DNA from 4 places in the Streptomyces sp. NPDC102451 genome. Region 1 is predicted to be linked to each of the others. Evidence: riboswitches for the same ligand, from Rfam matches in the RefSeq annotation. Region 1 holds a riboswitch; each other region holds the start of a gene.
The links. A riboswitch is a leader RNA that binds a small molecule or an ion and turns the genes downstream of it on or off. The one in region 1 is predicted to bind cobalamin.
Positions count from the first base shown of each region.

Region 2: it holds a riboswitch for cobalamin, as region 1 does, so the genes downstream of both, ACIRD8_RS31215 (cobalamin biosynthesis protein) here and ACIRD8_RS25875 (energy-coupling factor ABC transporter permease) in region 1, are expected to answer to the same signal.
Region 3: it holds a riboswitch for cobalamin, as region 1 does, so the genes downstream of both, cobN (cobaltochelatase subunit CobN) here and ACIRD8_RS25875 (energy-coupling factor ABC transporter permease) in region 1, are expected to answer to the same signal.
Region 4: it holds a riboswitch for cobalamin, as region 1 does, so the genes downstream of both, ACIRD8_RS05980 (ABC transporter substrate-binding protein) here and ACIRD8_RS25875 (energy-coupling factor ABC transporter permease) in region 1, are expected to answer to the same signal.

Region 1 is NZ_JBIWKD010000013.1:47,318-55,014, reverse strand. It holds gene ACIRD8_RS25895 (VWA domain-containing protein) at 1-1,280, shown strand, start outside; gene ACIRD8_RS25890 (energy-coupling factor ABC transporter ATP-binding protein) at 1,273-2,142, opposite strand; gene cbiQ (cobalt ECF transporter T component CbiQ) at 2,139-2,888, opposite strand; gene ACIRD8_RS25880 (energy-coupling factor ABC transporter substrate-binding protein) at 2,893-3,249, opposite strand; gene ACIRD8_RS25875 (energy-coupling factor ABC transporter permease) at 3,246-3,956, opposite strand; cobalamin riboswitch at 3,986-4,191, opposite strand; gene ACIRD8_RS25870 (hypothetical protein) at 4,360-4,815, shown strand; gene ACIRD8_RS25865 (caspase domain-containing protein) at 4,829-6,502, shown strand; gene ACIRD8_RS25860 (DUF6338 family protein) at 6,569-6,991, opposite strand; gene ACIRD8_RS25855 (M64 family metallopeptidase) at 7,061-7,697, opposite strand, start outside.
Region 2 is NZ_JBIWKD010000019.1:49,286-56,982, reverse strand. It holds gene ACIRD8_RS31220 (cobyric acid synthase) at 1-228, opposite strand, end outside; gene ACIRD8_RS31215 (cobalamin biosynthesis protein) at 225-1,169, opposite strand; cobalamin riboswitch at 1,298-1,427, opposite strand; gene ACIRD8_RS31210 (hypothetical protein) at 1,603-1,824, opposite strand; gene ACIRD8_RS31205 (anion permease) at 1,837-3,087, opposite strand; gene ACIRD8_RS31200 (class II aldolase/adducin family protein) at 3,349-4,008, shown strand; gene ACIRD8_RS31195 (alpha/beta hydrolase) at 4,076-5,215, shown strand; gene ACIRD8_RS31190 (hypothetical protein) at 5,401-6,699, shown strand; gene ACIRD8_RS31185 (VOC family protein) at 6,743-7,150, opposite strand; gene ACIRD8_RS31180 (neutral zinc metallopeptidase) at 7,250-7,697, opposite strand, start outside.
Region 3 is NZ_JBIWKD010000022.1:26,177-33,873, forward strand. It holds gene ACIRD8_RS32950 (precorrin-8X methylmutase) at 1-507, opposite strand, end outside; gene cobG (precorrin-3B synthase) at 582-1,880, opposite strand; cobalamin riboswitch at 1,986-2,139, shown strand; gene cobN (cobaltochelatase subunit CobN) at 2,172-5,855, shown strand; gene ACIRD8_RS32965 (IclR family transcriptional regulator) at 5,943-6,689, shown strand; gene ACIRD8_RS32970 (TetR/AcrR family transcriptional regulator) at 6,705-7,277, opposite strand; gene ACIRD8_RS32975 (glyoxalase) at 7,453-7,697, shown strand, end outside.
Region 4 is NZ_JBIWKD010000002.1:556,231-563,927, reverse strand. It holds gene ACIRD8_RS06005 (NAD(P)-dependent oxidoreductase) at 1-643, opposite strand, end outside; gene ACIRD8_RS06000 (adenosylcobinamide amidohydrolase) at 690-1,274, opposite strand; gene ACIRD8_RS05995 (PRC and DUF2382 domain-containing protein) at 1,655-2,644, shown strand; gene ACIRD8_RS05990 (ABC transporter ATP-binding protein) at 2,703-3,536, opposite strand; gene ACIRD8_RS05985 (FecCD family ABC transporter permease) at 3,533-4,606, opposite strand; gene ACIRD8_RS05980 (ABC transporter substrate-binding protein) at 4,681-5,730, opposite strand; cobalamin riboswitch at 5,789-5,976, opposite strand; gene ACIRD8_RS05975 (hypothetical protein) at 6,056-6,199, opposite strand; gene ACIRD8_RS05970 (acyl-CoA dehydrogenase) at 6,223-7,697, opposite strand, start outside.

The sequences.
Region 1 (7,697 bases):
TGCACCGCGAGACCTCCGGCGACCCCTACGCCGCGGCCATGGCCGTACTCGCCCGGTCCGACGCCCTGCGCGGGATGCTGGAGCGGGCCGAGGACGCCGCCGAGCGAATCCGGCGCGCGGAGGCCGCCCGTGAGGAGGCCGAGCGGACGGCCTCCGATGTCGCCGGGGCGCTCCAGCAGGCTGCCGGGGAGGCGGACGAGGACGGCACGGTGCCGGACGGGCCGACCGACGCCCTGGCGCGGGCGATCGAGAGGGCCGAGGCCGCCGACACCGCCGCGCGCCAGGCCTCCCAGGAAGCAGGGCAGGCACTCGCCGCGGCGGCCCCCGGCATCCGTGCCGCCGCACGGAGTGCCACGGCCACGGCGGCCGAGCAGTCCCGCGACGAGGCCGAGCTGATGCGCGCATGGGGTGTCGGTCCGGGCGAGCTGGAGCGGATGCCCTTCGGCCGACGGGCCGAGCTCGCCGAGCGGCTGCGCTCCGGCCGGCTGGGGCGGTTCGCGGACCTCATCGGCCGGTTCCGGCAGATGGCCGCCGGCGAGAGCGCCCGCAAGGTCGAGCAGGCCCGGGGCGAGCTGGTCGGCATCACCCTGGGAGACGACCTCTCCCGGGTCATCCCCTCCGAGCTGGCCAACCTCGGTGTACCGGCCATGAGGAGCGTGTTCGCCGCGAGGTACGCCGAGGCACGTCTGATGCTCTACGACAGCCGAGGGGAGCAGACCACCGGGAAGGGCGCGATCATCGCGTGCGTCGACTGCTCCAACTCCATGAGCCGCCCCGGCCCCGGCGGGATCACCGGCGAGGCGTGGTCCAAGGCGTGCGCCCTGGCGCTGCTGGACCAGGCCCGCAGGGCGAAGCGCGACTTCGTCGGCATCCTGTTCTCCTCCGCCGAGTCCCTGAAGGTGTGCCGATTCCCGGCCTCCGGGCCCGCCGGGACCGAGGACGTGATCGACTTCGCCGAGCATTTCTTCGGGGGCGGCACCGACTACCGGGCGCCCCTGTCGGCGGCCGTCGGGCTGCTGGAGAAGGAGTACGACGCGGACGGCCGCAGGCGCGGCGACATCGTGATGATCACCGACGGGGAGTGCGACGTCACCGAGGGGTGGATGCGCGGCTGGAACGAGGCCAAGCACACGCTCGGCTTCCGCTCCTTCGGCGTGGCCGTCGGCGCCCCGCAGGCCGCCGAACCCGGCACGGTCCTGGACGCCCTGTGCGACAACCTCCGCAGCATCGAGGACCTGACCGACGTCCACGCCGCCGGAGACCTCTTCCGGGTCATCTGACCGCCGGACCTCTTCCGGGTCGTCCGACCGTGCCGGGGACGAAGTCCGTGAGCTGCTCGGGGGTACGGGGGCCGGGCGCCGTGGCGTCCAGCAGCCCGTGCGCGCGAAGCAGTCCGGCGGTGGCGATGCCCCACGGCAGCCGCAGCCCCGCCTCCCGCAGGAGGTCCGTACGGGCCAGCATCGCGGGAGCGGGCCCGGCGACGGCACCGGAGGGGGTGAGGAGCGCGGCGTCGTCGGCCCAGCGCAGGGCGAGGTCGACGTCGTGAGTGGCCATCATGACCGTGGTGCCGCTGTCGCGGAGCGTGCCGAGGGTGGCCAGCAGCCTCTCCTGGCCGTCCGGATCGAGCCCGGCCGTCGGCTCGTCGAGGATCAGCACACGCGGCCTCATCGCGACCGCGCCCGCGATGGCGGCCCGTTTGCGCTGTCCGTACGAGAGCAGATGGGTGGGCCGGTCCGCCAGGGCCGTGATGTCGAGGGCGGCGAGAGCCTCGTCCACCCGCGCCCGCACCTCGGCGTCGGGCAGACCGAGGTTCAGCGGTCCGAACGACACGTCCTGGAAGACGGACGCGGCGAACAGCTGGTCGTCCGGGTCCTGCACCACCAGCTGGACCGTGGTGCGCAGCCGGGTCAGCCCCTTGCGGTCGTACGTCACCGGGCGCCCCTCGACCGTCAACTGCCCCTCGCGCGGGCGCAACCCGCCGCTGAGGAGCCGCATCAGCGTGGTCTTACCGCTGCCGTTCCGGCCGAGCAGGGCGAGCGCGCGCCCGGCGTGCGCCTCGAAGTCGAGGCCGCTGAGCACGGTGGGGCCGTCCTCGTACGCGAAGGACGCGCCCCGCAGGGCGAGCAGTACCGGTTCGCTCATGACAAGGGCCTTTCCAGGGCGAAGGTCAGGACGGTGAGGGCCGCGAGCAGGGTGACGCTCACGGCCACGAACCGGACGGAGACGCGGGCCTCGGGCACCAGGACGCGCAGGGTCCCGTCGTAACCGCGCCCGGCGAGTCCGGCCTGGAGCCGGGCCGCGCGGTCGAAGGCCCTGATGAAGGCGGTGGCGCCCAGCCCTGCCAGCGAACGCCAGGCGGCGGCCCGGGTGGTGTGCCCGAGCCGTGCCGCCTGGGCCTCACGGATCCGGCGTACCGAGTCGAGGAGGAGGAAACTCATGCGGTAGGTCACCAGCGCGACATCCACCACCGGCGCCGGCACCCCCGCCTTGACCAGGCGGGGCAGCAGATCGGACATCGGGGTGGTGAACGCGAACAGCAGGACACCGAGGGACGCCGCCGAGGTGCGCAGCAGCAGCTCCCCGGCGCGGAGCGGCCCCCCGCCGGCCAGGGCCACGAACCCCTCCGGTCCGCCCACCTGTACGAGGAGTGTGACGGCCCCGGTGACACAGAAACCCAGGGGAACCCGGTACGCCCGCCACAGTTGACGGGCGGGCACCCCCGCCGGCCCCAGCAGCACGGCGACGGCGGTCAGGAGGATCAGGGCCGCACCGGGCCAGGGCGGCAGCGAGATCGCCAGAACGGTGAGGCCCAGGCCCAGCACGGCCTTGTCCACGGGATGGCGGCGGCGCCAGCGGGAGCTGTGCGCCGCCGCGTCGATCGGCAGCACGCGCTCAGTTCCCCCGGGCCGCGGACTCCCCGGCGACGTCGCCGTGCTGCGGCGCGACCGCCCGCAGCTCGCCCTGACGGCGCCCGCGCCGGAGGCCGAAGTAGTAGGCGAGGACACCCGCGCCGAGCGCGGCCTGGAGGGCGAACAGCGCCGACTCGATCTCGCCCGACGGCGGTTCGTAGAGCGGGGAGAACCACGGCTCGTAGTCGGGATCGATCTCGGTGATCGCCGTCTCGGCCTGGGCGTCGGCCCCCGCGAACGGCTCCTCCTCGCCGTCGCCGAGGCCGAGGGCCAGCGGCAGGACGGCCAGGGCCGCCACGACGATCAGCAGAAGGGCGTTGATCTTCGTGTTCCTGTTCATCGGGCCACCGCCTCGGTCTCGGTCGTCCTGGTCCGGTTCTGCTTGCCGGTGAGGAACACGCCCAGCCGGGTCAGATCCCCCTTGCTGGACTGCACCAGGAGACGCATGACCAGCACCGTCAGGAGACCTTCGCTCACCGCGAGCGGGATCTGGGTGACCGCGAAGATGGAGCCGAACTTGCCGAGCGCGCCCAGGAACCCGCTGCCCGGGTCCGGGAAGGCGAGCGCCAGCTGCACGCTGGTGACGCAGTAGGTCGACAGGTCGGCGACGAACGCGCCGAAGAACACCGCCACCATCAGCGGCACCTCGTACCGGCGCAGCAGCTTGTAGACCGCGTACCCCGCCCAGGGCCCGACGATCGCCATCGAGAAGACGTTGGCGCCCAGCGTGGTCAGACCGCCGTGGGCCAGCAGGAGCGCCTGGAACAGCAGGGTGATGGTGCCCAGGACCGCCATGATCGGCGGGCGGAACAGGATGGCCCCCAGCCCCGTACCCGTGGGATGCGAACAACTCCCGGTGACGGACGGGATCTTGAGCGCGGAAAGAACGAACGTGAAGGCCCCGGAGGCCCCCAGGAGCAGCGTGCTCTCAGGGTTCTCCCTGACCTCACGCGTAAGTGACCGGACTCCGTGGACGACGAACGGCGCGGACGCGACACCCCAGGCGATCGCGTGCGCCGGAGGCAGAAAACCCTCGGCTATGTGCATGGCTCAGCAGACCCTCTCCAGCACCTCGTGGATGGTTGAAGTGCCTTGGCCGGTCTCCTGGCTTACGGGTACCACCGCCCGAACTCCGCCTTCCCGGGTCACAAGGACCCAGTGGCTGCCCGCGAGGGCCGGAGCCGGACTTCCCGATCACAGTGGCGAGGGCCGCACCGGCATCACACCGATTTCCCGTTCACCAAGGCGTGGTGACAGTAATGCCAGGTGGGGGACGATGACAAGCGCGCCCGACGCCCCGGAGAAGGGGCGGTGGAGCAGGCGGCCGACGGCGCGGGCCCCACCCCGGCGTGTGACTTCGACCTGCTGTGTGCACGCAAATCGCCGCTGGCCGGGGTGGGCCGGAAGAGTTTTGGCTACGCTGATCGCTCGGCAAGTACGTGGGGGCACAGTGAGCAGTTCGGCGAGTCGGATCCGGGTGGTGCTAGAGGGCGGCCCGGACAGCGATCCGGAGGAACTGGAGTCGTGCACGCTCGCGTTGCGTGAACGCCTGCTGGAGCAGGAGATCGAAAGCGTCGTGCTGGAACGGGCGGAAGAGGCACCGGAGGGAGCCAAGCCGGGCGGGACGATCGCTCTGGGCGCCCTGGTGGTGACAGCGGCGCCGTTCGTGGTACGTAGTCTGGTGCACCTGCTGCAGGCGTGGATCGAGAACCGGCCGGTTCGGAGGATCAGTATCGCCGTGGGTGAGGACAGCCTGGAGGTGGAAGCCCTGTCATCGGCCGACCAGCGCCGACTGATCGAGGAGTTCATCTCCCGGCACACTCCGCCGCGTACTGCGGTGGAACCCGCGCCACGCCCGGGCCCGGACACGCCGGTGCCGGAATCCGGGACGGCCGGGCAAGTCTGAAGGGGGACACACGATGCCCGGGGGCCGGTTTGCCCTGCTGATCGCGACCGGTCGCTACGACACCGCCGGTCTGAGCCGCTTGCGCTCGCCGGCGCCGGACGCCGAAGGTCTGGCCGAGGTGCTCAGCGACCCTCAGGTCGGTGACTTCGCCGTGCAGACGGTCATCGACGGCCGCCACGGCGAGGTGAGCCGCGCGATGGAGGAGTTCTTCCTCGACCGGAGCCGGGACGACCTCCTGCTGCTGCACCTGTCGTGCCATGGGATCAAGAACGACAACGGAGAGCTGTACTTCGCGGCCCGGGACACCGACCAGAAGCTCCTCGCCTCCACCGCCGTCTCCGGATCCTTCCTGCAGATCCAGATGCGACGGTGCCGGGCCCGGTCCATCGTCCTGCTGCTGGACTGCTGCTACAGCGGGGCCTTCCTGCACGGCACCAAGGGCGACACCACGGTCCATGTGCGCGATGAACTGGCCGGGCACGGGCGGGCGGTCATCACGGCCACCAACCGCACCGAATACGCCTGGGAGGGCGACCGGGTCAGCGAGTTGGAGCCGGGCCGGTCCAGGTTCACCGGAGCCGTGATCGAAGGTCTCCGCACCGGTGAGGCCGATCTCGACAGGGACGGAGCGGTCAGTGTTCACGAGCTGTACGACTACGTCTATGAACGGATCCTCGCAGCCGGGGTGAGGCAGCGGCCACAGATGTGGGCCGAACTCGAATACCGGGTGACCATCGCGAAGGCGGCCAGGAGGGAGACGGTTGCAGCCGCGGCTCCGTCCGGGACACCGCTGCCGCCGCCGGCCGAACCCGACCCCGATCAGCCGGAGGAGGCCGGAGAGCAAGCCGCGGACGATGTTCCGCCCGGCGACGTGGCGACCCTGGCACCTGGACCGGGCGTAGCAGCGCCGGAGCCGTCCCTGATCCTCAGCCGGCTGGAGAAAGTCACCTCCCGCGCCGATCTGGGGAAACAGCTGAAGGCCCTGAGAGCGCGGGCCGGCGACACCGACTGGCCACCGGCCGCGATGTTCGCCGCGGCATTCGAGAACGAGGTCATCAGCGAAACGGACAGGAACCAGTGGGAGCCCACCGTCGAGTGGTGGCTGTCCGGACGCTCCCTTCCCACCCACTGGGCCAATCTGGAGAACCTCGTCCGGGCGCTGGGGGCAAGTCCGGAGGAGACGGCCGCCTTCGGGGAGGCGTACCACTACCTCCGCAACCTCGAGGCCCTGCCACCCACACCGGAGATCACGTCCAGGCCGGAGGCCGGGCCCGTACCGGAGGCCGAGTCCCCGGCGGAGGCCGAACCCGCGCCGGAGGCCACCTCCACGCCCGTGACCAGGCGGAGGGTGTACCTCCGTGACCAGGCGGTCGCCCTCGTCGTAGCTCTGCTGATCGCCGTTGTCGCGGCGGGGTACATGGCGGCGCTGCAGGCCGATCCCGGACCGTCCGTCGTCAGGATGGTCGTCTTCGGCGTGCTCGGTCTGCTCATCGTTGTGCTCGCCTTCGCGGTGGGGATGGTCTCGACGGTCCCCACCAAGGCACAGATGCCCGCCCGTTCGGATCTGCCGGCGACGCTGCTGCTGGTCGGATCCCCCCTCGCTCTGCTCGCGGGCCTGATCGTGCCGCCCGTGGCCGACAGCGACGTCTACGGCCACTGGCTGGCGGACCTCGTGGGACTTCTGTAGCGGCGCCGGTGCCCGGCTCGCGGGGGAGCCGGCGGCCCGGCACCGGCCCCGCGCGAGTTCGGGGACTCAGGCGGAGGACGGAGGCGGGGCGGTGTCCGGGTACGAGAGGTGGATCACCCGGATCAGTGAGCCCGGGACGACGACCGTCCTGGCGGGCGAAAGCGTACGGGGGATGTCGCCCGGCCCGGTCCACAGCACCGGCCGTTGGAGCACGATGTCCCGGCGGGCAGGATCCTCGTCGTGGGACACATGACGCAGGTACCCCTCGACAACGGGCTGTCTGCTGCCACCGGGGCGCATCGCCCCGTACGCCATCGCCCCGTACGCTCTCCGTCCCGTCCCGTCCCGTCCGCGGCTGGGGACCGCGGCCTCCGGGGGGCCGGTCTCCGTCTCGGACAGGAGGCTCCCGATGCCGGTGATCTCGCCCGGCATCCGAGCTTGCCGGGAGTCGAAGGAGTGCAGAAAGGGGAACCGCCGGGTCAGGGACATGCCTCCCCGGCCCGGCGGATTCCGGTCCGGTGCGGTGTCCGGTGCCGGATGTCGTCGTACCGCCTGGCGTCAGTGCTTCCCGTGGGCCCTGCGACCGGACGCCTTGACCGTCCAGGTCAGGCTCTCGGTGGCCTCGGCGAGGACCCGGGGGTCGCGGATCGACGTGCTCCGGTCCCAGGACCTGACCGTCACGGTGTGGGTCCTGCCGTCCGCGGCGACGCCCAGTGAGGCGGGCGTGACGGTGGTGAGGCCCTGCGCCCGCCTCACCTGGGCGCCGTCGACGTACCAGCGGAGCTCCGGGGCCGCCAGGCCGGTGAGACCGGCCTGGGAGACCTTGAGGGGGCCGGTCCTCAGGACCGCGCTGCTCGTCCTTGTCCCACTGCTCAGCGCGTTGGCCTCCCGGTAGAAGCCGGCGATCATGGCCTCACGGCCGGGGAGGTTGAAGTCGCTGACGTTCAGGGCCCGCATCAGGGAGTTGGAGGTCGGGCGGTAGATCCCGTAGGGGTAGTAGCTGCTGCCCTCGTACGTGCCGACGGTGCCTCCGGTCGGGTCGGCCTCACCGAGCCAGCGGTACCACTTGGTCCGGCCGGCCGCCATCTGCTCCGTGGTGTAGATGCTGGAGTTGATCGTGTCGGGCTCGCCGGACGGCCAGGTGCCGTAACCGTCGTACGTGTACTCGTCCGCCAGCAGCCCCACCGAGTGACCG
Region 2 (7,697 bases), on a different contig from region 1:
CGGGTTCATCAGCGCCGACGGCTCCACCCGGGCGGCCTGCGCCTGCATCGCCTGGGCGCGGCCGATCTCCGCCCCCTCCCGGGTGACGAACGAGTTCAGCGACATGTTCTGCGCCTTGAACGGCGCGACCTTCACGCCCCGGCGCACCAGCCACCGGCAGATCCCGGCCGTGACGACGCTCTTGCCCGCGTCCGACGTGGTCCCCGCGACCAGCAGCCCGCCGCTCATGTGGTTCTCCGTCCCATGGCCAGCCGCCCCGCCGCGCACACGGCGAGGGCCAGCACACTCACCCGGCGCGACAGCCGCACCGCGCGTTCGATGTCCGTGGTCCGCACGTCCCTGCCCGCCCCGCCGTTGAGCACCGGGCGGTGCTCGACCCGCCCGCCGTACGCGAGGGTGCCGCCGAGCCGTACGCCCAGCGCCCCCGCGAACGAGGCCTCCACCGGGCCCGCGTTGGGGCTGGGATGCCGGCCCGCGTCGGCCCGCCAGGCCCGTACGGCCTCGCGGGGGCGTCCCCCGGCGGCCACGGCCAGCACGGCGGTGAGCCGGGCCCCGGGCCAGCCGGCGACGTCGTCGAGCCGGGCCGACGCCCAGCCGTAGCGCCGGTGGCGGGGCGACTTGTGCCCGACCATGGCGTCCAGGGTGTTGACGGCCCGGAAGCCGACCAGCCCGGGCACTCCGCCGAGCGCTCCCCACACGAGGGCGCCCACGACGGCGTCGGAAGTGTTCTCGGCGACGGACTCCACCACGGCGCGGGCGATCTGCTGCCCGTCCAGCGACTGCGGATCGCGGCCGCACAGGTGCGGCAGCCGCTCCCGGGCCAGTTCGACGTCCCCGGCGGCCAGCGCCCCGCCGATGGCACGGGCCTCCCGGCCCAGCGAGGTGCCCCCCACGACGGACCAGGTGGCGGCGGCGGTCAGCGCCACCGCGGCGGCGGGACGGTTCCGTACGGCACGGGCCGCCAGCGCGGCGGCACCCGTGGCGCCCCCGGCGCAGACGAGCGTGTGCAGGGCGCCCCGGCCGCGGTGGTCGCGCCACAGCCGGCTCTCGACGGCCGCCGCCGCACGCCCGAAGGCGGCGACGGGGTGGCCCCGGCGGGGATCACCGAGCAGCAGGTCACCGATCAGGCCGGCGGCGGCGCCGTACGCGAAGATGCGGTCGGCTCGCACGACTCAGCCGGCCGTCGCGCCTCGAAGGGCCTCGGTGACAGGTGGTTCGGCGACCGACGCAGGGCAGCCCGACATGGCGTATGTCCTCACTCAGGGTCCGCGCCCTGGTTCGACGTGACCGGCGACGAGAGTCTCCTGGCTTCCGGATCCGCAGTTCCTCCGGCCTTCCAGTCCGCGGTGGCGGACCGTGACTTCCGTGTGGAGGCTGCTCCCCGGTGACAGTGGCGGGACCGCGCCGGATTCGCACCGGCTTCCTCTCCTGTCGCCGTAAGGCCGGCCGGCATCCGGTCGGCCTCAATGGCTCCGGCAGTCCACCATGCCCCGCGAACGCCAGTCAACCTGCCGTTGACCTGCGAGCCTTCAGTGTGCTGAGACGCACATCGGCCGGACACACACGGGGTGTGTCCGGCCGGTGAGGGTGCCCGAGGGGGTGTCAGGCGACGATCAGATAGATCCCGTACGCGACCGCCGCCGCGCACAGCCCGAAGCAGGCGTACGCGCCGGTGCGCGCCAGGCCGGTGGAACCGCCGCCCTGCGCCGTCGAGGCCTGCTTGGCCAGGCCCGTGACGCCGAGGGTGAAGAGGCCGACCAGTGCGACGGTGACCACGAGGCTGACGCCGAAGACGGAGGCGAGAGCTGCCCAGTCGATGTTCATGCGGATGCGTCCTTACACCGTGGCTGGATCGGCCGGGGTTCCGGCCGTCGGAGCCGGGGCCGGGATGGTGGTCTTGAGTTCCGGTACGACGGCACCGGCGGGCGGCGGGCTGACCGCCGAGATGGCGGTGGTGACGACACCCGCGGGCTCGGTGTCCGCGTTCACGTTGGTGTGGTCGACCGGCTTGCGGCGCGACAGCAGCCAGATGGCGCCGGAGCCCGCCACGAGCAGCACGGCGACCACCGCGACGCCCCAGGGCCCCTGCTTGGTCAGGAACTCGGCCCCCGCGCCGACCAGTCCGGCCGCCGGCAGGGTCAGACCCCAGGCGACGAACATCCGGGTGGCGGTGGACCAGCGGACCACGCCCCCCTTGCGTCCGAGGCCCGCGCCCATGACGGCGCCGGAGCAGGACTGCGTGGTGGAGAGGGAGAAGCCGAGGTGCGAGGAGGCCAGGATGACCGTGGCCGCACTGGTCTGGGCCGCGAAGCCCTGCGGCGGACGCAGTTCGGTGAGGCCGCTGCCCATGGTGCGGATGATGCGCCAGCCGCCGAGGTAGGTGCCCATCGCGATGGCGATACCGGCGGAGGCGATGACCCAGACCGGCGGGTTGGAACCGGGGGAGAGCACGCCGCCGGTGACCAGGGCCAGGGTGATGATGCCCATGGTCTTCTGCGCGTCGTTGGTGCCGTGGGCGAGCGAGACGAGCCCGGCCGAGGCGATCTGGCCGGCGCGGTAGCCCTTGGCGGTCGACTTCAGCTGGGCCTCGTCGGTGATCTTCCGGTTGAGGCGGTACGTCAGCTTCGTGGCCAGGAGCGCGGCGATGCCGGCCACGACCGGCGCGGCGACGGCCGGCAGCAGGACCTTCGTGACGACGGTGCCGCCGTTGATCGAGGACCAGCCGGCCGACATGACCGCGGCGCCGATGAGGCCGCCGAAGAGTGCGTGGGAGGAACTGGAGGGGAGGCCGACCAGCCAGGTCAGCAGATTCCACAGGATCGCGCCGACGAGCGCCGCGAAGATGACCTCGGTTCTGAGGCCGTTCTCGTTGATGATCCCGCCGGAGATCGTCTTGGCGACCTCCACCGACAGGAACGCGCCGACGAGGTTGAGAACGGCGGACATGGCCACCGCTGTCTTGGGCTTGAGAGCGCCGGTCGAGATGGTGGTGGCCATCGCGTTGGCGGTGTCGTGGAAACCGTTCGTGAAATCGAACACGAGAGCTGTCACGATCACGATCGCAAGCAGCAGCGTGATGTGTTCCATTTACCCAGGCAATCGTTCGACGTCATTGGCACGTGGAACGTAAGCAACCAGGGTGAACGGAAGATGAACTGGGCAGGGCGGCACGGTGACCCCAACCGCGTACGCCGGTTCCGCTTGTGTGCGTGATGCGTGGCCGGGCGTCCCCCGCGCCGGGCTGGGCCCGGCCCCCGCCCCGCGACGCCCCTCGAACTCGTGCCCGGCGCACCCTCCGAGGAGACATCGGTCACCCGGCCCGTCGGTCCCTGACCCTAGGATCCCCGCATGAGTGACGTGCGTACGGACGCGATCGAACGGGCCTGGGGCGGTGTCGTCGCGACCGCCCGGCGGACGGCGGCGGACGGCCTGGTCGTCGGCACCTCGGGCAACGTCTCGGCCCGGGTCGGAGGGACCGTCCTGGTCACCCCCAGCGGGGTGCCCTACGACCGGCTGGGCCCCGGGGACGCGGTCGGCGTCGACCTCGAAGGCCGACAGGTCCTCGGCGACCTGGTCCCCACCAGCGAACTCCCGCTCCACCTGGCCGTCTACCGGGGCAGCGACGCCGGGGCCGTCGTCCACACCCACGCCGTGCACGCCACGGCCGTCTCCACCCTCGTCGACGAGGTCCCGCTCGTCCACTACGCCGCCGCCCTGCTCGGCGGCCCCGTCCGCACCGCCGCCTACGCCCGCTACGGGACGCAGGAGCTCGCCGACACCATGCTGGACGCCCTGCGCGACCGCACCGGCTGCCTGCTGAGGAACCACGGCACCGTCACCTACGGGGACACCCTCGACGAGGCCTACGACCGCACCGCCCAGCTCGAATGGATGTGCAGACTCTGGCTCACCGCGAGCTCCGTACCCGGCCTCCGGCCGAGCCTCCTCACCCCCGCCCAGCTCGATGACGTGCAGGACGCCCTGAAGGGGTACGGCCAGCCCGGCTGAGCCGGGCGCCGCATCGTACGGCCGCTGCCCACTGGCATCCGGAGCCCCCGCCCAGGACACTGGAGCCGTGCGCCCGGCAACAGCGGCGGCAGTGGCCGCCACATCGATCCTCGGCGTCGGCGCGGCAGCGGTCGCCGCCGGCCGCTACGCCAGCGATGCCGCCCTCGGGGCGCCCTCGCCACGGCCCTTCCCGGCCGACCGCCGTCTCACCGTGCACGCCACCGCGGCCGGACAGATCACCCTGACCCGCTCCTTCTCCGCGCTGCGCCCCGGCACGTACGGACTGGCCGGCCGGGGCGTCCACGCGGTGGCCGGCCCGGTGATCGAACAGGTGCCCGGCCATTCCGTGATCTCCCCCGACACCGTCGTACGCCGGCTGGAGCGCGTGACCCTCGGAAGCCTGAAGCCGGGCACCCGGGTCCGCCTCACCCCGGAGCTCCACCGCGGCGACCCGCTCGCCGCCCTGGGCCTCGCGTACAAGGAGGTCGGGGTCCCCGGGGAACTCGGCATCCTGCCGGCCTGGTTCGTGCCCGCCGCCCGGGACACCTGGGTGATCACGGTGCACGGCCTCGGCACCACCCGGGACCACCCCCTGAACGTGATGGGATTTCTCCACGCCCAGCAGTTCCCCGTGCTCGACCTGGCCTACCGCGGCGACCCGGGCGCCCCGCGCTCCCCGGACGGACTCGCCCACCTCGGCGAGTCCGAATGGCGCGACCTCGACGCGGCCATCCGCTACGCCGTGCGCTACGGCGCCGAGAACGTCATCCTGTACGGCTGGTCGTCCGGCGCCTCGATGGCCCTGCACGCGGCCGTCAACTCAGCCCTCCGCGACCGCATCAGCGGTCTCGTCCTCGACTCCCCGGTCCTGGACTGGAAGACCACCCTGCGCGCCCTCGCCTCCGCCCGCGGCGTCCCCTCCGCGCTGCTGCCCCTCACCGTCCGGGCCGCCCAGGGCCAGACCGGGCTGCACGGCGCCCCGCTCCTGGACACCTCGGTGCCGACCGCCCTGCACGCCCCCACGCTCGTCGTCCACGGCCCCGACGACACCCTGGCCCCCTGGCAGCCGTCCCAGGAGCTTGCCGCCCGCCGTCCCGACCTGGTGACACTGCACCCGGTACCGGAGGCTCCGCATGCGGCGATGTGGAATGCCGACCCGGCGGGTTACGAGGAAGTGCTCAGGCGCTTCCTCACGCCCCTGATGTGAGCTGATGGCCCGGAACCACCCGGTTGGTGCCCCGGTCCGAAAGCCCCGCGAACCCCGGTGACACGGCTTCCGTTTGGGCTTTCGGCCCGTCAGAGGCAAGACTGCTCCTCGTGACGTCCCGTACCCCGCGCGACTCCAGGCTGCGACTTGTCCGCCCTCGACCCCAGGCGACCGCCCGCAAGGCCGTGACGACCCGGCGCACCAGGCCGGCCCCCCGCCCACCCGAGGGCACACCACCCCCGGCGGAACTGGCACGCCAGGCCAGGGCCGTACTGGCCGACGCCGTACGGATCGCCCACTGGGCCGCGGACGGCACCCGCACGGGCTCCGCCCCGCTCGCAGCCCAGGCCCTGGAACGGGCCGCCGCCGCGCTGGAGCTGTCCCCGGCCCAGGTCCGCACCGGCTGGGACCGGGCCAGGCTGGCCGGGCTCATCGAGCTGCACGGGGACACCGCCCGCCCCGGCTGGCGGCTGCGGGCCTGGGACCGCGACGACTCCGCCGTGCTCCGCGGCTGGGTGGCGCTCTTCGACGCCTGGTCGCTGGTCCACGCCTCACCCGAAGGCATCGAGGCCACCGCCGTGGCCGAAGCCGTCGAGGCCGTGCCCCAGGTGCTCTCCCTCCTCCAGCTCTCCGCGGGCGCCGTCACCGTGCCCGCCCTCCTCGACCTCCTGGGCCAGCGCGTCGCGGAACTCCACGAGGAGCGGTGCGAGGTGCCGTACGGGCCGCAGGAGCAGCCCGTGCCCGCGGGCAAAGGGTCCGCCGAGCTGAACGCGCTGCTGCTCGACTGGGCCCTGGAGGGCCTCGCCTCCGTCGGCGCCCTCACCCTTGGCGCCGGTCACGCCACCCTCACCCCCCTGGGCAACTGGGCGGTCTGGGTCAAGCTGGAGCAGATCTGCGTCGCCGCCCAGAGCCCGGCCGGCAACATCGAGCAGTCCGCTGCCGACATGCTGCTCGGCTGCGCCCGGCTCACCCCGGGGCCGGCCCGCGCCGAATACCGGGCCTGGCTCGCCGCCCGGCCCGTCGGCAGCGCCGTCGCCGAACTCCTGGCCGTCGCCCGGGGCGAGGACGCCCTGCTGCGCGGTCTCGCCTTCGAGGCGCTGCGCGTCGTCGGCGCCCCCGCCGAGCCCGTCGTCCGCTCCGTCGTCACCGAGGCGCCGCTGCGCCCCTACGCACTGCTCTGGCTCGCCGAGTACGAGGGCACCGACCCTGACGACGCCCAGGACGTCCTCAGCCGTGAGGAAGCCACCTGGCTCTGGGTCGACACGGCCGCGGCCGTCGCCGACCACGGAGAGACCGGGCTGCTGGTCCGCCATCTCGACTCCGCCGTCCAGGGCACGGTCCCCGCGCTCCTGGACGAGGTGCGGGCCGTCGGACACCCCAGGACCGTCCAGGTGCTGGTCGCCCTGGCCGCCGCACACCCCGACCCGGCCCTCGCCAAAGCCGTACGCCGCGCCGCCTTCCAGGTGCACACCGGCGGGCTGTGACCGCGGCGGGCGCGTGCGTCCCCCGGGGGAGCCGGTCCGTGGATCAGGAGGCCCCCGGGGCGTACGTCCCGAAGCTCCAGACGTTGCCCTCCGCGTCCCGCGCCATGTAGTCGCGCGAGCCGTAGTCCTGGTCGGTCGGCGGCATCAGGATCTCCACTCCCTGCTCCACGGCCCGCGCGTGGTGGGCGTCCACGTCGTCCACGACCACGTACACCCCGGCGGGCCCGGCGCCGGCCATCGCCTTGGCGAAGACGCCCCCGCCCCCCTTGGAGCCGAGCATCACCCGGCCGTTGCCGCAGGACAGCTCGGCATGGAGCACACTGCCGTCCTCGCCCTCGTACACCGCCTCCTGCGTGAACCCCAGGGCCTGGGTCAGCACTCCGATCGCGGCCTTCGCGTCGTCGTACAGAAGCGTCGGGAAGATCGTGGGAACACCGGCCGTGCCTGCCATCAAGCTCACCTCTCCAGCTCTCCGATGTGATCTGTGTCTCAGTCTCGCACCGGCCACTGACAACGCCACCGACGACGCCACAGGCCGCCACCGACGACGTCAGCCGAAGGTGTTGCAGCGGCTCGGGTCCCCGGTGCGGAATCCCGTGGTGAACCACTGGCGGCGCTGTGCGGAGGAGCCGTGCGTCCAGGACTCCGGATTCACGCTCCCCTGGAACTTCTCCTGGATCCGGTCGTCGCCCACCGCGGCCGCCGCGTCGAGGCCGTCCTGGATGTCCGCCTCGGTCAGCTCCGTGATCAGGGGGCGCCCCGACTCGGCCGGAGTGGTCGTCGCGTGGTTCGCCCAGACCCCGGCGAAGCAGTCCGCCTGCAGCTCGACCTTCACCGAATTGCTGTCCGCGCCCTGCCGGCCGTCCTGCGCCCTGCTCAGGGTGCCCAGCTGGTTCTGCACATGGTGGCCGTACTCGTGCGCCACCACGTACGCCTCGGCGAACGGTCCGCCGCTCGACCCGTACGTCGTCCGCAGCTCGTCGAAGAACCCCAGGTCC
Region 3 (7,697 bases), on a different contig from region 1:
CTCGGCGGCCCCGATGAAACCGACGGGCACACCGATGACGGCGGCGGGGCGCGGGGCGCCCTCCTCGATCATCTCCAGCAGCCGGAAGAGCGCGGTGGGCGCGTTGCCGACGGCGACGACCGCGCCCTCCATCCGGTCCCGCCACAGCTCCAGGGCGGCGGCGCTGCGCGTGGTGCCGAGCTTCGCGGCCAGCTCGGGGACGCCGGGGTCGGACAGGGTGCAGATCACCTCGTTGTCCGCGGGCAGCCGCCTGCGCGTGACACCGCTGGCGACCATGGCGACGTCGCACAGGATCGGTGCGCCGGAGCGCAGCGCCGCACGGGCGTCGGCCACCGCGTTCGGCGAGAAGGCGAGATCGCGTACGAGGTCGACCATGCCGCAGGCGTGGATCATGCGGACGGCGACCTGGCTCACGTCGGCGGGCAGCTCTGCCAGATCCGCCTCCGCGCGGATGGTGGCGAAGGACTGGCGGTAGATCGCCGGTCCGTCCTTCTCGTACTGGTGCACAGTGCTGTCGCTTTCTTCATCGAGCAGATCGAGCAGATCGAACAGGTCGAACAGGGGGTGGTGGTGCGTGGTGGTCAGGTGCGCGTGCCCCGTGCCGCCGCCACGGCGGCGGCGAGCGCGGCCGGGTCGTCCCGGACCGTGGCCGCCTCGGTGGCCCGGTCCCCTCGTACGTGCGAGATCCGGTGTCCGCCGGGGGTGGCGACGACGTCGATCCACTCCCCGTGCGGATGGCCGCAGCGGCGTTCGCAGCCGGACCAGTACACAGGGAGCCGTCCGACGGGTCCGACGGCGGCCCCCGCCTCGGCCCGTACGTCGGCCAGCGACTTCGCGCAGCCGGGCCGCCCGATGCAGGCGCCCACACCGGCCCACGGCGAACCGGGCCCGGTGATCAGACCGGCCCCGGAGAGGCCGTCGAGCAGGCCGTCCGCGCGGTCGGTCGGGATCCCGGTGACGACGGCCCCGCGCCACGGGGTGAGACGCAGTTCCCCGGCGCTCGACAGCAGCCGCCACTGCGTCAGGTCCAGCCGCCCCAGCGGTACGCCGACGGACAGCGCGGCCTCTCCACGGCCGACCGGGACGGGACCGGGGGCCGGGGGCAGGGCTTCGGAAGGGCGGGGACGGCGGCCCGGGACCGCGAGGATGCCGGCCTCCCGCAACCGTCGTACGACCTCGGCGGGAAGCGCGGCCGCCGTGGCGTCCGGCAGGTCCTTCACCCGCCAGGCGCCGCTGTCCCGGGCGGAGTCGAGGAAGGCCTCGGCGGCGGTCAGGGCGGCGCGGGGGGCGTCGGCGGAGGGGACGCGGAGGACGGCGTCACCGTCCCCGACGCGCAGCAGGGCGTCGTCGTCGTGGCCGAGGAGGGTGAGGTCGGCGCCGAGCGCGTCCACGTCGCCGCGGCCGTCGTCGAGGGCGAACAGGAAACGTCCGGAGAGCGCCGTCGCGCCGTCGCTTCCGCAGAGAAGGCGGTCGAGTCCGGTCAGCCAGGGGCGGATGTCGACGGACCCGAGGCCGTCGAGCCCGGAGAGCGGGGACGCGACCACGTTGCGTACACGTTCGTGCCGTGCGGAGGGCAGCAGCCCGGCCTCGTCCAGCAGCCCGGCCAGCTCGCCACCGCAGCCCGGGGAAAGCCCGCGCAGCTGCACATTGCCCCGGGAGGTGAGATGCAACTCACCGTCACCGAAGCGCTCGGCGGCCTGCCCCAGCGCCCCTGCCTGGCGGGGTGTCAGCACCCCGCCGGGTATGCGGATCCGCGCCAGCGCACCGTCGTCCGCCCGGTGCAGACGCAGCGCTCCGGGGCAGGCGTCACCGCTGCTCCGGGCACACGCATCGCCCGGAGACGAGGGCGTCAGGGGGGAGGCGGACATGGCGGCGAGCATACCGACCGTGACCGTGGCGGGCCCCTACGGTCACTGTGACGTACGGGACACCGCTCCGCCGCCGGTCAGGGCGGGGGCCGTCTGGTCAGGACCCCCCACCCGCCGCCTACTATGCCTAGCGGCGGTCCGTTCGGCCCGCCATCGCCAGACGGCGACACGGAGGAAGCCCGGTGAGATTCCGGCGCGGTCCCGCCACTGTGAGCCCGGCCCCCTGAGGCCGTGCGAGTCAGGAACTCCAGCCGTCCGACAACTGCCCGGGGCGTGGATACCCCGAGGAAGGGCTGACGCCGCATGATCCTGCTCCTGTCGACGTCCGACACCGACCTGCTGAGCGCCCGCGCTTCCCAGGGCCCGGTCAGCTACCGCTACGCCAACCCTTCCCGGCTCTCCCTGGACGACCTGCCGCAGCTCCTGGACGGCACGGACCTCGTCGTCGTACGCCTCCTCGGTGGTGTCCGTGCCTGGCAGGAGGGGCTCGACCAGGTGCTCGCCACCGGCCGCCCCGTCGTCGTACTCACCGGTGAACAGGCCCCCGACGCCCAGCTGATGGCCGCCTCCACCGTGCCGATCGGCATCGCCGCAGAGGCGCACGCCTATCTCGCGCACGGCGGCCCCGCCAACCTGGAGCAGCTGGCCCGGTTCCTCTCCGACACGGTGCTGCTCACCGGCCACGGCTTCGAGCCGCCCGCCCCGGCCCCCGCGTGGGGCCCGCTGGAGCGGACCGCCCGGGACGTCACAGGCCCGACCGTCGCGGTGCTCTACTACCGCGCCCACCACATGAGCGGGAACACCGACTTCGTCGAGGCGCTCTGCACCGCCGTGGAGGACGCGGGCGCCCGCCCCCTCCCGCTGTACGTCGCCTCGCTGCGCACCCCCGAGCCCGAGCTCATCGATGAACTCCGGGCCGCCGACGCCATCGTGACCACCGTCCTCGCGGCGGGCGGCACCAAGCCGGCCACCGCGTCGGCCGGCGGCGACGACGAGTCCTGGGACGCGGGCGCCCTCACCGGCCTCGACGTGCCCGTCCTCCAGGCGCTCTGCCTGACCAGCCCGCGCGCCGCGTGGGAAGAGAACGACGAGGGCGTCTCCCCGCTGGACGCCGCCACCCAGATCGCCGTGCCCGAGTTCGACGGCCGCCTGATCACTGTCCCCTTCTCCTTCAAGGAGATCGACGAGGACGGCCTGCCCGCGTACGTCGCCGACCCCGAGCGGGCCGCCCGGGTCGCCGGGATCGCCGTACGGCACGCCAGGCTCCGGCACATCCCGGCCGCCGAGAAGCGGATCGCGCTCGTCCTGTCCGCGTACCCCACCAAGCACTCCCGCATCGGCAACGCGGTCGGCCTCGACACCCCCGCCAGCGCCGTCGCCCTGCTGCGCCGACTGCGCGCCGAGGGCTACGACTTCGGGCCCGAGGAGGAGATCCCGGGCCTGGTCTCCGGCGACGGCGACGAGCTGATCTACGCGCTGATCGAGGCCGGCGGCCACGACCAGGAGTGGCTCACCGAGGAGCAGCTGGCCCGCAACCCGGTCCGGATCCCGGCCGCCGACTACCGCCGCTGGTTCGCCACGCTGCCTGCCGAGCTGCGCGAGGCCGTGGAGGAGCACTGGGGCCCGGCGCCCGGCGAGATGTTCGTCGACCGGTCCCGCAACCCCGAGGGCGACATCGTGCTCGCCGCGCTGCGCCGCGGCAAATTGCTGATCCTCATCCAGCCGCCGCGCGGCTTCGGCGAGAACCCGATCGCGATCTACCACGACCCCGATCTGCCGCCCTCGCACCACTATCTGGCCGCCTACCGCTGGATCGCCGCGTCCGCCGACGACAACGGCTTCGGCGCCGACGCGATGATCCACCTCGGCAAGCACGGCAACCTGGAGTGGCTGCCCGGCAAGAACGCGGGCCTCTCCGCCGCCTGCGGCCCCGACGCCGCGCTGGGTGATCTGCCGCTGGTCTACCCGTTCCTGGTCAACGACCCCGGCGAGGGCACCCAGGCCAAGCGCCGTGTGCACGCCACCCTGGTCGACCACCTGGTGCCGCCGATGGCGCGCGCCGACAGCTACGGCGACATCGCCCGCCTCGAACAACTCCTGGACGAGCACGCCCAGATCGCCGCGATGGACCCGGCCAAGCTGCCGGCCGTCCGCGCCCAGATCTGGACCCTCATCCAGGCCGCGAAGCTCGACCACGACCTGGGCCTGGAGGACCGGCCCGAAGACGAGGGCTTCGACGAGTTCATCATGCACCTCGACGGCTGGCTCTGTGAGATCAAGGACGTCCAGATCCGCGACGGCCTGCACGTCCTGGGCGCCGCGCCCACCGGAACGGCCCGCGTCAACCTGATCCTCGCGATCCTGCGGGCCCGGCAGATCTGGGGCGGTACCACGTCCCTGCCGGGCCTGCGCGAGGCGTTGGGACTGGACGAGTCGGCAGCGACCCGCGCGGACGCGGACGCGGTGGAGGAACAGGCCCGCGCCTTGGTGCAAGCGATGGACGACGCGGGCTGGGCCCCGCTGGATCAGATCGTTTCGGCAACCGAGCAGCCAGATCAAGCCCCTGCGGCGATTGAGCAGCGGGGTCCGGGGCAGAGCCCCGAGCAGACGACCCGCACACCGCTCCACGACCTGACCCCCGACGTGGCGGCGATCCTCAACTTCGCGGCCCAGGAGGTCGCCCCCCGCCTGGCCAGGACCACAGACGAACTGGACCACTGCGTCCACGCCCTGAACGGCGGCTTCGTCCCGGCCGGCCCGTCCGGCTCCCCGCTGCGCGGCCTGGTCAACGTCCTGCCGACCGGCCGTAACTTCTACTCCGTCGACCCGAAGGCCGTCCCCTCCCGCCTCGCCTGGGAGACCGGTCAGGCGCTCGCCGACTCGCTCCTGGAGCGCTACCGTGCGGACAACGGCGACTGGCCCACCTCCGTCGGCCTGTCCCTGTGGGGCACCAGCGCGATGCGCACCGCAGGCGACGACATCGCCGAGGCTTTCGCCCTGCTCGGCGTCCGCCCCGTCTGGGACGACGCCTCGCGCCGTGTCACCGGCCTGGAGCCGATCCCGTACGAGGAGCTGGGGCGTCCCCGTATCGACGTCACGCTGCGCATCTCCGGTTTCTTCCGCGACGCGTTCCCGCACACCATCGGCCTGCTCGACGACGCCGTACGCCTGGCGGCCTCCCTCGACGAGCCCGCCGAGCAGAACTTCGTACGCGCCCACACCCAGGCCGACCTGGCCGAGCACGGGGACGAGCGGCGGGCCACCACCCGCATCTTCGGCTCGCGCCCGGGGACGTACGGGGCGGGGCTGCTCCAGCTCATCGATTCACGCGACTGGCGTACGGACGCCGACCTCGCCGAGGTGTACACGGTGTGGGGCGGCTACGCCTACGGCCGTGAGCTGGACGGACGTCCCGCCCGGGACGAGATGGAGACCGCGTACAAGCGGATCGCGGTGGCCGCGAAGAACACCGACACCCGTGAGCACGACATCGCGGACTCCGACGACTACTTCCAGTACCACGGCGGCATGGTCGCGACCGTACGCGCGCTGAAGGGCACCGCCCCCGAGGCGTACATCGGCGACTCGACCCGCCCCGAGACGGTCCGCACCCGCACCCTGGTCGAGGAGACGTCCCGGGTGTTCCGCGCCCGGGTGGTCAACCCGAAGTGGATCGAGGCGATGCGCCGCCACGGCTACAAGGGCGCCTTCGAGCTCGCCGCGACGGTCGACTACCTCTTCGGGTACGACGCCACGACGGGCGTGGTCGCGGACTGGATGTACGACAAGCTGACCGAGACGTACGTCCTGGACCCGGCGAACCGCGAGTTCCTCCAGCAGGCCAACCCGTGGGCCCTCCACGGCATCGCGGAGCGCCTCCTGGAGGCGGAGTCCCGGGGGATGTGGGCGAAGCCCGACCCGGCGGTGCTCGAAGCGCTGCGCCAGGTGTTCCTGGAGACCGAGGGCGATCTGGAGGGCGAGGACTGAGCGGGACGACGGCCGGGCAGGGGTCCCGGCCGTGGTCGCCACGGTCCCTGCCTTGCTGCCTCCCGGCCGCGGGTCCAAGCTTGTGGCATGGGTGACCGAGCGGGCCACACTCCGATCGATGCTGTCCAGCACGCGTTCCGCCTGATGGAGGCTGTGGCCGCGCATGCGAGCGGCGCGCCCGCGAACGAGCTGGCGCGCCGGGCGGGGCTGCCTCAGGACACCGCCCTGGAGGTGCTGCGGGCCCTCACGAGGGACGGCTATCTCCGCAGGCTCGACGACGGCGGCTTCGTCCTGGGCGACGTGCCGCACGGCAACCACGCCGCCCAGGGACTGGCCGGGCTGGCCCGCCCGGCCCTCGCCGCACTGCGGGACGATCTGTCGGCCGCCGCCTACCTCACCTTCTACGAGGAGGGCGAGATCAGGATCGCCGAGATCGTCGACAGCCCGCAGACGCCCCGGGTCGACCTCTGGGTGGGATTCCAGGACGCCGGGCACGCCACGGCGCTCGGCAAGTGCGTCCTGCGGGAGATGGACGAGGAGGCGCGTGGCGAGTACCTCTCGCGGCACACCCTCGCCGACCTCACCCCCCGTACGATCACGCACCGCGAGGAGCTGATCCAGCAGCTCGAATCTCTCCCGGCACCGGTGATGATGGACCGGGAGGAGTACGACCTCGGCACGGTGTGCATCGCGGTGCCCGTGTACCGGGGCGGCACGCTGGGGTCGCTCGGCGTCTCCTTCCGGGCGGACCGGATGTACCGCACCAGCCAGGTCCGCGCGAACCTGCTGGCGTCGGCGGACCGTGTGACGAGGGACCTCTCCTTCGGCAGCTGAGATCCGCCGGGCTTCCTACGAGCCGTGCCCGCCCGCCGTCACGGCCTTGAGCTCATCCAGCAGTTCCCGCATGACCGGCGCCATCGCGCGGTCCTCGGACTCCGCGATCCACCGCTCGAATCCGACCTTGAAGACGGCGATCCCCGCCTCGGCGGTCAGACTCGCGGCCGGCTCCGGGACACCCCGCAGGCGCAGGGTGCCGGCCAGCGCGGCCGACAGCGAGGCGAGCTTGATCAGCTCGCGCTCCTGGAGCTCCGGGTTCGCCGCGATCACGGCCTGCCGCTTGCGCGCGTACTCACGGCGGTCGTCGAACATCTCGGAGAGCGCGTCCAGGCCCACCGCCAGCGCGTCGATCGGCGCCGTGGACTCCGGTACGCCGGCGACGACCCCGACCAGCAGGTCCTGCAGTTCGGAGCCCCCGAACAGCACCTCGCGCTTGTCGGCGTAGTGCCTGAAGTAGGTCCGCTCCGTGAGCCCGGCCCGCTTGGCGATCTCCGCCACGGTGGTCTGCTCGAAGCCACGCTCGCTGTAGAGCTCCAACGCCGCTTCCGCCAGGCGCCCCCGTGCGTTCGGCTCCCATCTACCCATGGGGCGATCCTACGCGATGGCAGTGACTGTCGTCGGCTGTTACTGTCGATGTCAGTAGCTGCCATCGATGGTGACGATCCGGGAATTTCTCATGCGTCCGGGCCGGCAGCCGACCGGACCCGAAGCGGTCAGGATTCGAGAAGCGCGCGGCGCGGAGCCGCCATAGCTTCGTTCCATGGCTTCCATCGCATCCGTCACCCTCGAGGTGGCCGACCCCACCGCCGCCGAACACTTCTACGCCACCGCCTTCGGCCTGGGCCCCGAGCTGCGCGTACGGGATTCTCAGGCGCCGACCACCGGCTTCCGCGGTTTCACGCTGTCGCTCACGGTCTCCCAGCCGTCCACCGTCGACGGCCTCATCGACGCCGCCCTGGACGCCGGCGCCTCGACGGTGAAGGCGGCCACGAAGTCGCTCTGGGG
Region 4 (7,697 bases), on a different contig from region 1:
TCGCGTCCAGGAAGAGCTGCGGGTCGAGCCCGAGCCCCTCGGCGAGATTGAGGCATTCCGCCACGCTGTTGACCATGTTGATCACCCAGGTGTTGGCGACGAGCTTGAGCCGGGTGGCGGCTCCGGGCTCCTCCCCGACCCATACGGTGCGCTGCCCGATCGACTCCAGGACGGGCAGGACCGTCGCCCGGGCGCCGGACGGGCCGGAGACGAACACGGTGAGTGTGCCCTGCTCCGCGGGCTGCTTGGTGCCTGAGACCGGGGCGTCGAGGTAGACCAGCCCCAGTCCGGCGGCCCGGTGGACGAGGTCGGCAGTGGCGTCGAGGCCGACGGTGGCGCTCTGCAGCCACACCTGCCCCGGCCGCAGACCGGGCGTCGCGGCGGTGAGGGTCTGCGCCACGGACCGGGCGTCCGTCAGGGCGGTGAGGACGACGTCGGCTCCGCGTACGGCGTCGTCGGGCGTGTCCGTCACGGTGGCGCCCTGGGCGGCCAGCGGTTCGGCCTTGGCCCGTGTGCGGTTCCAGACCCGGACGGGGAGCCGGTCCCTGAGCAGGCTGCGGGCCATCCCGGATCCCATGATCCCGGTGCCGAGGACCGCGACGGTCGGCGTGCCGGGGGCGTCGACGGGGGATGCGGTGGTCATGGGGAGGTTCCCTTCGTCGGCGGGCGGGCCTTGGGGCCCGTACGTCTCAAGACTGCCGCAGCGCACTCTCCAGAACAGCGCGGTGCACCGCCCTGGCGAGTCGCGCGCCCCAGAGCGAACGTGGTCCGGCGAACGGTTCACCGGGCTGCTCCCCCGGGTCGGGCGCGGCGACGCACACCGCGTCCGTCGGTGTCCCGGAGCAGTCGAGTCCGGCGTCCACGAGCGCCTGGACCTTCGCCTCGGTGGCGGTGGCCACCGCGTTGACCAGGGCGGCGTCGGAGAGGGCCACGGGGAGGGTGACGACGATGTTGACGGTTCCCGGCGACAGGGGGCCGTCGGTGCCCTCCGCCGGGGCCGCGGCCCATCCCCGTACGCCGAGGCCGCTGGTGACGGTGGCGGTCACGTCGCCGTCGTCGGCGACGGTATGCGCGGTGACGTCGGCGGCTGTCATCAGTCCGGCGCCGGGGCCGTCGAGCGCCTCGGCCGCCGCGATCTCCGCGAGGTGCCGGTCGGGGTCGAGGCGGGGGTAGCCGCCGGGCACCTGGGCGTTCAGGATCCAGGCGCGCGGGCCGATGCCGCCGCCGAGCACGGCGCTGCTGCACACCCGCCAGCCGGGCCCCAGCCGCCACACCAGGTGGTGCAGCCCGAGGCCGTCCTCCTGGCGGGTCAGCAGCTCGCCGCGCTGCCGGGGCAGGCGGATGCCTACGGATGTGATGGCGTACCCCCCGGGACGAGCCTGCCGACGGTCGGCGGCCGCGCGTCGATCATACGGGCGGTGCGGGGCCGCGCCTCCGGCGCACCGGGGGCGCACACTCACCCGTATGGCGTAACGCGCACTGCGGGCCGACACCCGCGTGGAACGGGGCCACCGCCCCTCCCCGGTGTCCTGGGCCGCTCGCCGCCCGGGCCGGGCAGTTGCACCGTCCAACCGGGTGAGGCGCGATGGAATCCGGACGCGCCTTCCCTGCTGGAACCACCCGCAGGACGCGCCCGGGCGAGGAGGAATCGGCCATGGGAGCCGCTGACGGTTTCACGGATTCCGGCGAACTCGACGGTCTGACCGTCTACGACAGCGACGGAGAGAAGGTCGGCACAGTGGGGCGGGTGTACGTCGACGACGACACCGGCAAGCCCGACTGGATCACGGTCAAGACCGGCATGTTCGGCATGAAGGAGAGCTTCGTACCGCTCGCCGGAGCCCGCCGGGTGGGCTCCGACCTGCACGTCTCGCATCCGAAGGACCGCGTCAAGGACGCCCCCCGGGTGGACGCGGACGCCCACCTCTCCGTCTCCGAGGAGGAGGAGCTCTACCGGCACTACGGCATGACCAGGAAGGGCACCGGCCACGCCGGAGCGGGCGGTGACGCGCGCACGACGTCCGGGACCGGAACGGGAGCCATGGGTGCCGCGGGTGCGGCCGGGGCGGCCGGCGCCGCCGGCACCGCTCGCACGACCGGCGGCCAGGCGAAGGCCACCGGTACCACCGCCGGAACGGGCAGGCACCGCGACATGGACACGTCGTCCACGTCCCGCCCGCTCGCCGGAGCCGGAGCCGAGCGGTCCGCCGCAGGTGCCGGCGGCCGTGAGGAGATGGTCCGCTCCGAGGAGCAGCTCCAGGTCGGCACGGAGGAGTACGAGAGCGGAAAGGCACGCCTGCACAAGTACGTCGTGACCGAGAACGTCACGCGGACCGTGCCGGTGTCCCACGAGGAGGTGCGCGTGGTGCGCGAGCCTCTGCAGCCGGGCGAGAAGGTCACCGGCATGAAGGGGACCGACCTCGGCGATCAGGACGTCGAAGTCACCCTCCACGCCGAACGAGCCACCGTCCGCAAGGAGGCGGTCCCGGTGGAGCGGGTCCGTCTCGAAACCAGCAAGGTCACCGAGCAGAAGGAAGTCTCCGCCGAACTCCGCAAGGAGAAGATCGACTACGCGGACGGCAAGGACGACATGGGCAGCGGCAAGGACACGGGCGGCGAGTTCGGCCAGGGACGTCGTCGCTGACCCCCTCACACAGCGGCGAAAGGCCGCGCGACAGTAGCGAGGGGCGGACCCGGGTGGTTCACGGGCCCGCCCTCTCGTCGCACTTGTGCGGTCCGCGGACGGCCTCGCCCGGCAGGAACCGCACCGCGGGGCGCCCGTCGGGCCCTTCCGGTGTCACGACCGCGCGTACCCGGTAGACGTCGGCGATGAGTTCCTCGGTGATGACCTCCGAGGGCGTTCCGCCGGCGACCACCCGGCCCTCCTTCATGACGGTGACCCGGTCGCAGAACATGGCGGCCAGATTGAGGTCGTGCAGGGCGATCACCGCGGTGACGGGCAGCGCGGCGACCAGGGACAGCAGCTCCAGCTGGTGCTGGATGTCCAGGTGGTTGGTGGGTTCGTCGAGCAGGAGTTCACGCGGCTGCTGGGCCAGGGCGCGGGCGATCTGCACGCGCTGGCGCTCGCCGCCGGACAGGGTGTGCCAGGACTGCCCGGCGCGGTCGGCGAGCCCGGTGCGCGTGAGTGCCTCGCGTACGGCGTCGTCGTCCTCGGGGCCCGGCCCTGACCAGGCGCGCCGGTGCGGGATGCGGCCGAGTCGTACGACGTCCAGCACGCTCAGGTCGACCTGGGTGGAGGCGTGCTGGTCGACGACGGCCACCCGGCGTGCCACGGCTCGCCGGCCCGTCTCGGCGAGGGTGCGGCCGTCGAGCGTGACGACGCCCGCACCGGGGGCGAGTACGCCCGCCATCACCCGGAGCAGCGTGGTCTTGCCGGAGCCGTTCGGCCCGAGGAGCCCGACGGTGGTGCCGGGCGGCGGCGCGATGCTCACCCCGTCGAGGACGATCCTCCCGCCGGCCTCCCTGCTGACCCGCGCGGCCCGCAGGCCGTCGCCGGGGGTCTCCGTCCGGTTCACGGGCTCCTCCGCGTGCGGTGCAGGATCAGGACGAAGACGGGCACCCCGATGAGGGAGGTGACCACGCCGACCGGGACCTCCTGGGGGTCGAGGACGGTCCTGGCCAGCGTGTCGACCCAGACCAGGAACACGGCTCCGGCGAGTGCCGTCACCGGCAGCAGCCTCCGGTGCCCCGACCCGGTCAGCGCCCGGGCCGCGTGCGGCAGGACGAGGCCGACGAACCCGATGGCGCCCGCCGAGCTGACGAGGGCCGCGGTCAGCAGCGCGGTGGTGCAGAGCAGCACGATCCGGGTGCGGGCCACGTGCACCCCCAGCGCGGCGGCGGCGTCCTGGCCGAAGGCGAAGGCGTCGAGCGTACGGGCGTGACCCAGGCAGATCAGCAGGGCCACGGCGAGCACGGCGGAGCACATCCACACGTCGCTCCAGCCGACCCCGCTCAGTGAGCCGAGCAGCCAGAAGAGCACGCCCTTGGTCTGCTCGGCGTCGGCGGCGGTCATCACGACGAAGGAGGTGAGCGCGGAGAAGAGCTGCATGGCCGCGACCCCGGAGAGGACGACCCGGTCGGTGGATCCGCCGAGTGTGTGGCTGAGCAGCAGAACGAGGGCGAAGGAGAGCAGGGCCCCGGCGAAGGCGCCGCCCGAGACGGAGACCGCTCCCCCGCCGACGCCCAGGACGACGACCACGACCGCGCCGGTGGACGCCCCCGAGGAGACGCCGAGGACGAACGGGTCGGCGAGCGGGTTGCGCAGCAGCGACTGCATCACGGTGCCGCACACCGCGAGCCCGGCGCCGCACACCGCGGCGAGCAGGGTGCGGGGCATGCGCAGGTTCCAGATGATGCCGTCCCGGATCGGGCTCAGCCGCCCGTGACCGATGCCGAGGTGCGAGGCCACCGCCGACCAGACGTCCGGGACCGAGATGCGGGCGGGACCGATGGTGACGGCGACCGCGACGGACAGGAGCAGCAGGGCGATCCCTGCGCTCCACAGCAGGCCGTCACGCAGGATCCGGGCCCCTGCGGCAGCCGGGACCGCGGGCGGCTGCTCGACGCGCACTCCCGTGATGTGCACGTCCGTCGGTAGGTCCGGCAGGTGCGCGGTCCCGTGAAGGGATTTCGGTACGTCCGGTACGTGTCCGGTGTCCGTCACCCCGCGAGTCCGAACGAGCGCAGCCCGGCCGCCACCTGCTCCACGCCCTCCACGGTCCTGATGGTCGGATTCATGGCCTGGCCGCTGAGCAGGACGTACCGCTTGTGCTTGACGGCGTCCAGGTTCTTCGTGGCGGGGTTGGACTCCAGGAACTCGATCTTCTTCTGGGCGCTCTCGGCGGTCTGCGACTTACGGGTCAGGTCGCCGATGACCAGCACGTCGGGGTTGCGGTCGGCGACGGTCTCCCAGTTGATCTGGGGCCATTCCTCGTGGGTGTCGTCGAAGACGTTCTTCGCGCCGAGCTCCCCGGTGATGATGCCGGGGGCTCCGCAGCACCCCGCCAGGTAGGGGGCCTCCGCGTTGGCGAACCAGTAGAGCATCGTGGTGTCGGACGCGTCGATGCCCGCGGTCGCCTTGTCGATGCGGGTCCGGAGGCTCGTCACCAGCTTCTCGCCCCGCTCCGGGACGCCGAACACCTTCGCCAGGTCGCGCACTTCGCCGTAGACCCGGTCCATGGTCAGAGGCTCGGTGCGGGAGCCGTCGCTGCTGCCGGTGTTGTCCTTGCCCGCGCAGTCGGCGGGTGAGAGGTATGTGGGTACGCCCAGTTCCTCGAACTGGTCGCGTGACGCCACGCCGCCCTTGCCGAGGGTCGACTCGAACGAGGCGGTGACGAAGTCGGGTTCCTCGGCGAGGACCTTCTCGGAGGAGGGCTGGTTCTCGGCGAGACGGGGCACCGTGGACTCGTCCTTCTCCAGGCCCTTCATCACCGGGTCCGTCCAGGTCGCGGTGGCGGCGAGCCGGTCGGCGAGGCCCAGGGAGAGGAGGATCTCCGTCGATCCCTGGTTGAGGGAGACGGCGTGCCGCGGTGCGGCGTCGACGGTCACCGTACGGCCGCAGTTCTTCAGGGTCACCGGGAAGCCTGCGGCGGCGTCGTCCTGCGCGGTGTCGGCGGCGGGCTCGTTCCCGCCCCCGCCGCAGGCGGTCAGGAGGACGAGTCCCGCGACGAGCAGGGCAGTTCGGCGTACGGTGCTGGCTATGGGCGGCACGGAGTCCCTCGGCGTTCTCTGGGCTCATGCGCGAAGCCCGGTACGGAGTTCCGCTCCCGGTGCGGAAGCGGGTGCCAGCAGGTCTTCGGACTCGGGTTCGTCCGGACGGGGCGCCTTCCCGGTGCACCCGAGGGTGTCCCAGTGGCCGTGGCCCCGCCCGTCCCCCTCACCGCTGCGCGTCAGCTCCGGATTCGCACCGGATTCCCTGACTCCACGTGGAGTGTGACTGGCGTCTGCAAGCTATCACGCGACGTGGGGGCGGCCTCGGGGCCGTCGCCGGTACGGCGGGCGTCTCCCCGCCGTACCGGCGCGGACGTCGGGCGGGTCAGCTCTTGGGGTGAACCGATTCGCCTCCGTCGGTGTGCGGCTTCCCGCTCCGGCGGGCGAGCACGGATGTGGTGCCCCAGTAGGCCAGCAGGACGGCGCGCAGTCCAAGGATCTCCAGGCGCTCGCCCAGTCGGCCGCACATCGCCCGCCCCCTGCAGCCGGCGCTCATCGGGCGTCCGCCGGGCCGGTGTTCCACGGGCCACCGGGATCGTCGTAGGCGTCCGCGTAGCCGGGGCCGGCGATCGGCCAGTCGGCGAGCAGTTCCTCGGGCAGGGCGAAGGACTCGGCCAGTTCGGCGGCGTGCGTGGCGACGGCCGCCACATGCTCCTCCACGGCCTCGGGGAGGGCGTCCACCTGATCGCCGCTCAGGAGACCGGCGGCCAGCAGATCGCCGCTGTTGCGGGAGAGCCACTCGAAGACGAACAGCCGCTCGAGCTCCCCCAGCCGGTCCCTGGCCGCCCCCGGGGGAAGCGTCGCGCGGGCCTCGGCGTAGGCCTCGGCGGCCTGCCGGTACGCATAGGCCTCGACCCCGCGCAGGGCGGGGCCCGAGGCCGAGTTCCACCTCTCCAGGGCGTCGGCGTCGGGCGCCCGCAGCGCGCGGGTCCTGGCCCTGGCGAACCAGATGTCCTGGACCGAGGCGAGGAGGCTGCCCAGGAAGCGCGGGTCGGCCAGGTCGCCGGGGTGCGGGGCCGGGCCCGGGACGTCGTCGCGGCCGGGCTCGGCGGCGAAGAGCATGTCCGCGGCCGCCTTGGCGTACAGGGCGATGTTGTCGCCCTCGGCGGTGATGGCCCCCTCCACGCCCGTGACGAGTTCGGTCATGCCGTTGTTCTCCAGGAGCGCCTGCGCGCCGCAGCGTTCACGGCTCTCGACGATGACGTCTCGGGCCCGCCAGGTGATCCACGCCTTGGCGACGTCGACGAGTCTGCCCGCCTCCGCCCGCCCGTCCTCGTCCGTGCAGGCCTCCCACCGCTCCTGCGCCCTGCGGTACAGCAGGCTCATGGCGAAGACCGTGGCCATGGCCGAGGCGAGCGGTCCGTGATGGGTCCGGTGGGCGTTGACGGGGACCGGCGGCGCGCCCCGGCTGCCGGAGATCATCCGGTGGCCGCCGTAGCGCACGGCGACCGCCAGGGTCGCGCGGGCCGATCCCGCCGCACAGGCACTCATGGAGATCCGGCCGGGGGTGACCCGCCCGATCGAGGTGAGGAAGCGCCGCCGCCTGTCCCCCGGCCCGGTCCTGAACTCCCCCGGTGCGTCGCCCTCTTCGGCGGATCCCAGCAGGGCGTCCCGCTCCACGAAGAGCCGGTCGAACGAGGTCAGGCAGTGGTCCACCGGGCTGCCCATCCGGGCGGGCAGCCGGCGCACCCGGATGCCCGGCAGCGCCTCCGCGTCGTCGGTGAGCGGCACCAGGAAGAGGCGTACCCCGTGGTCCGAACCGTCGGCGACCAGGCGGGCGGCGACCAGGCCAGACTTCGCCCCGCCCGCCGGGCTCGTGTTGGGCATGAACTTCTGCGCGCCCGGGTTGGGGGTGTGCAGGACGAATCCGTCCCGCTCACGGTCGTACGTGGCGGTGGTCTCCATGGCCGCCGCGTTGTTGCCGTGCGCCACCTCCGTACAGAGGAAGGTGCCGATGCGCCGCATCG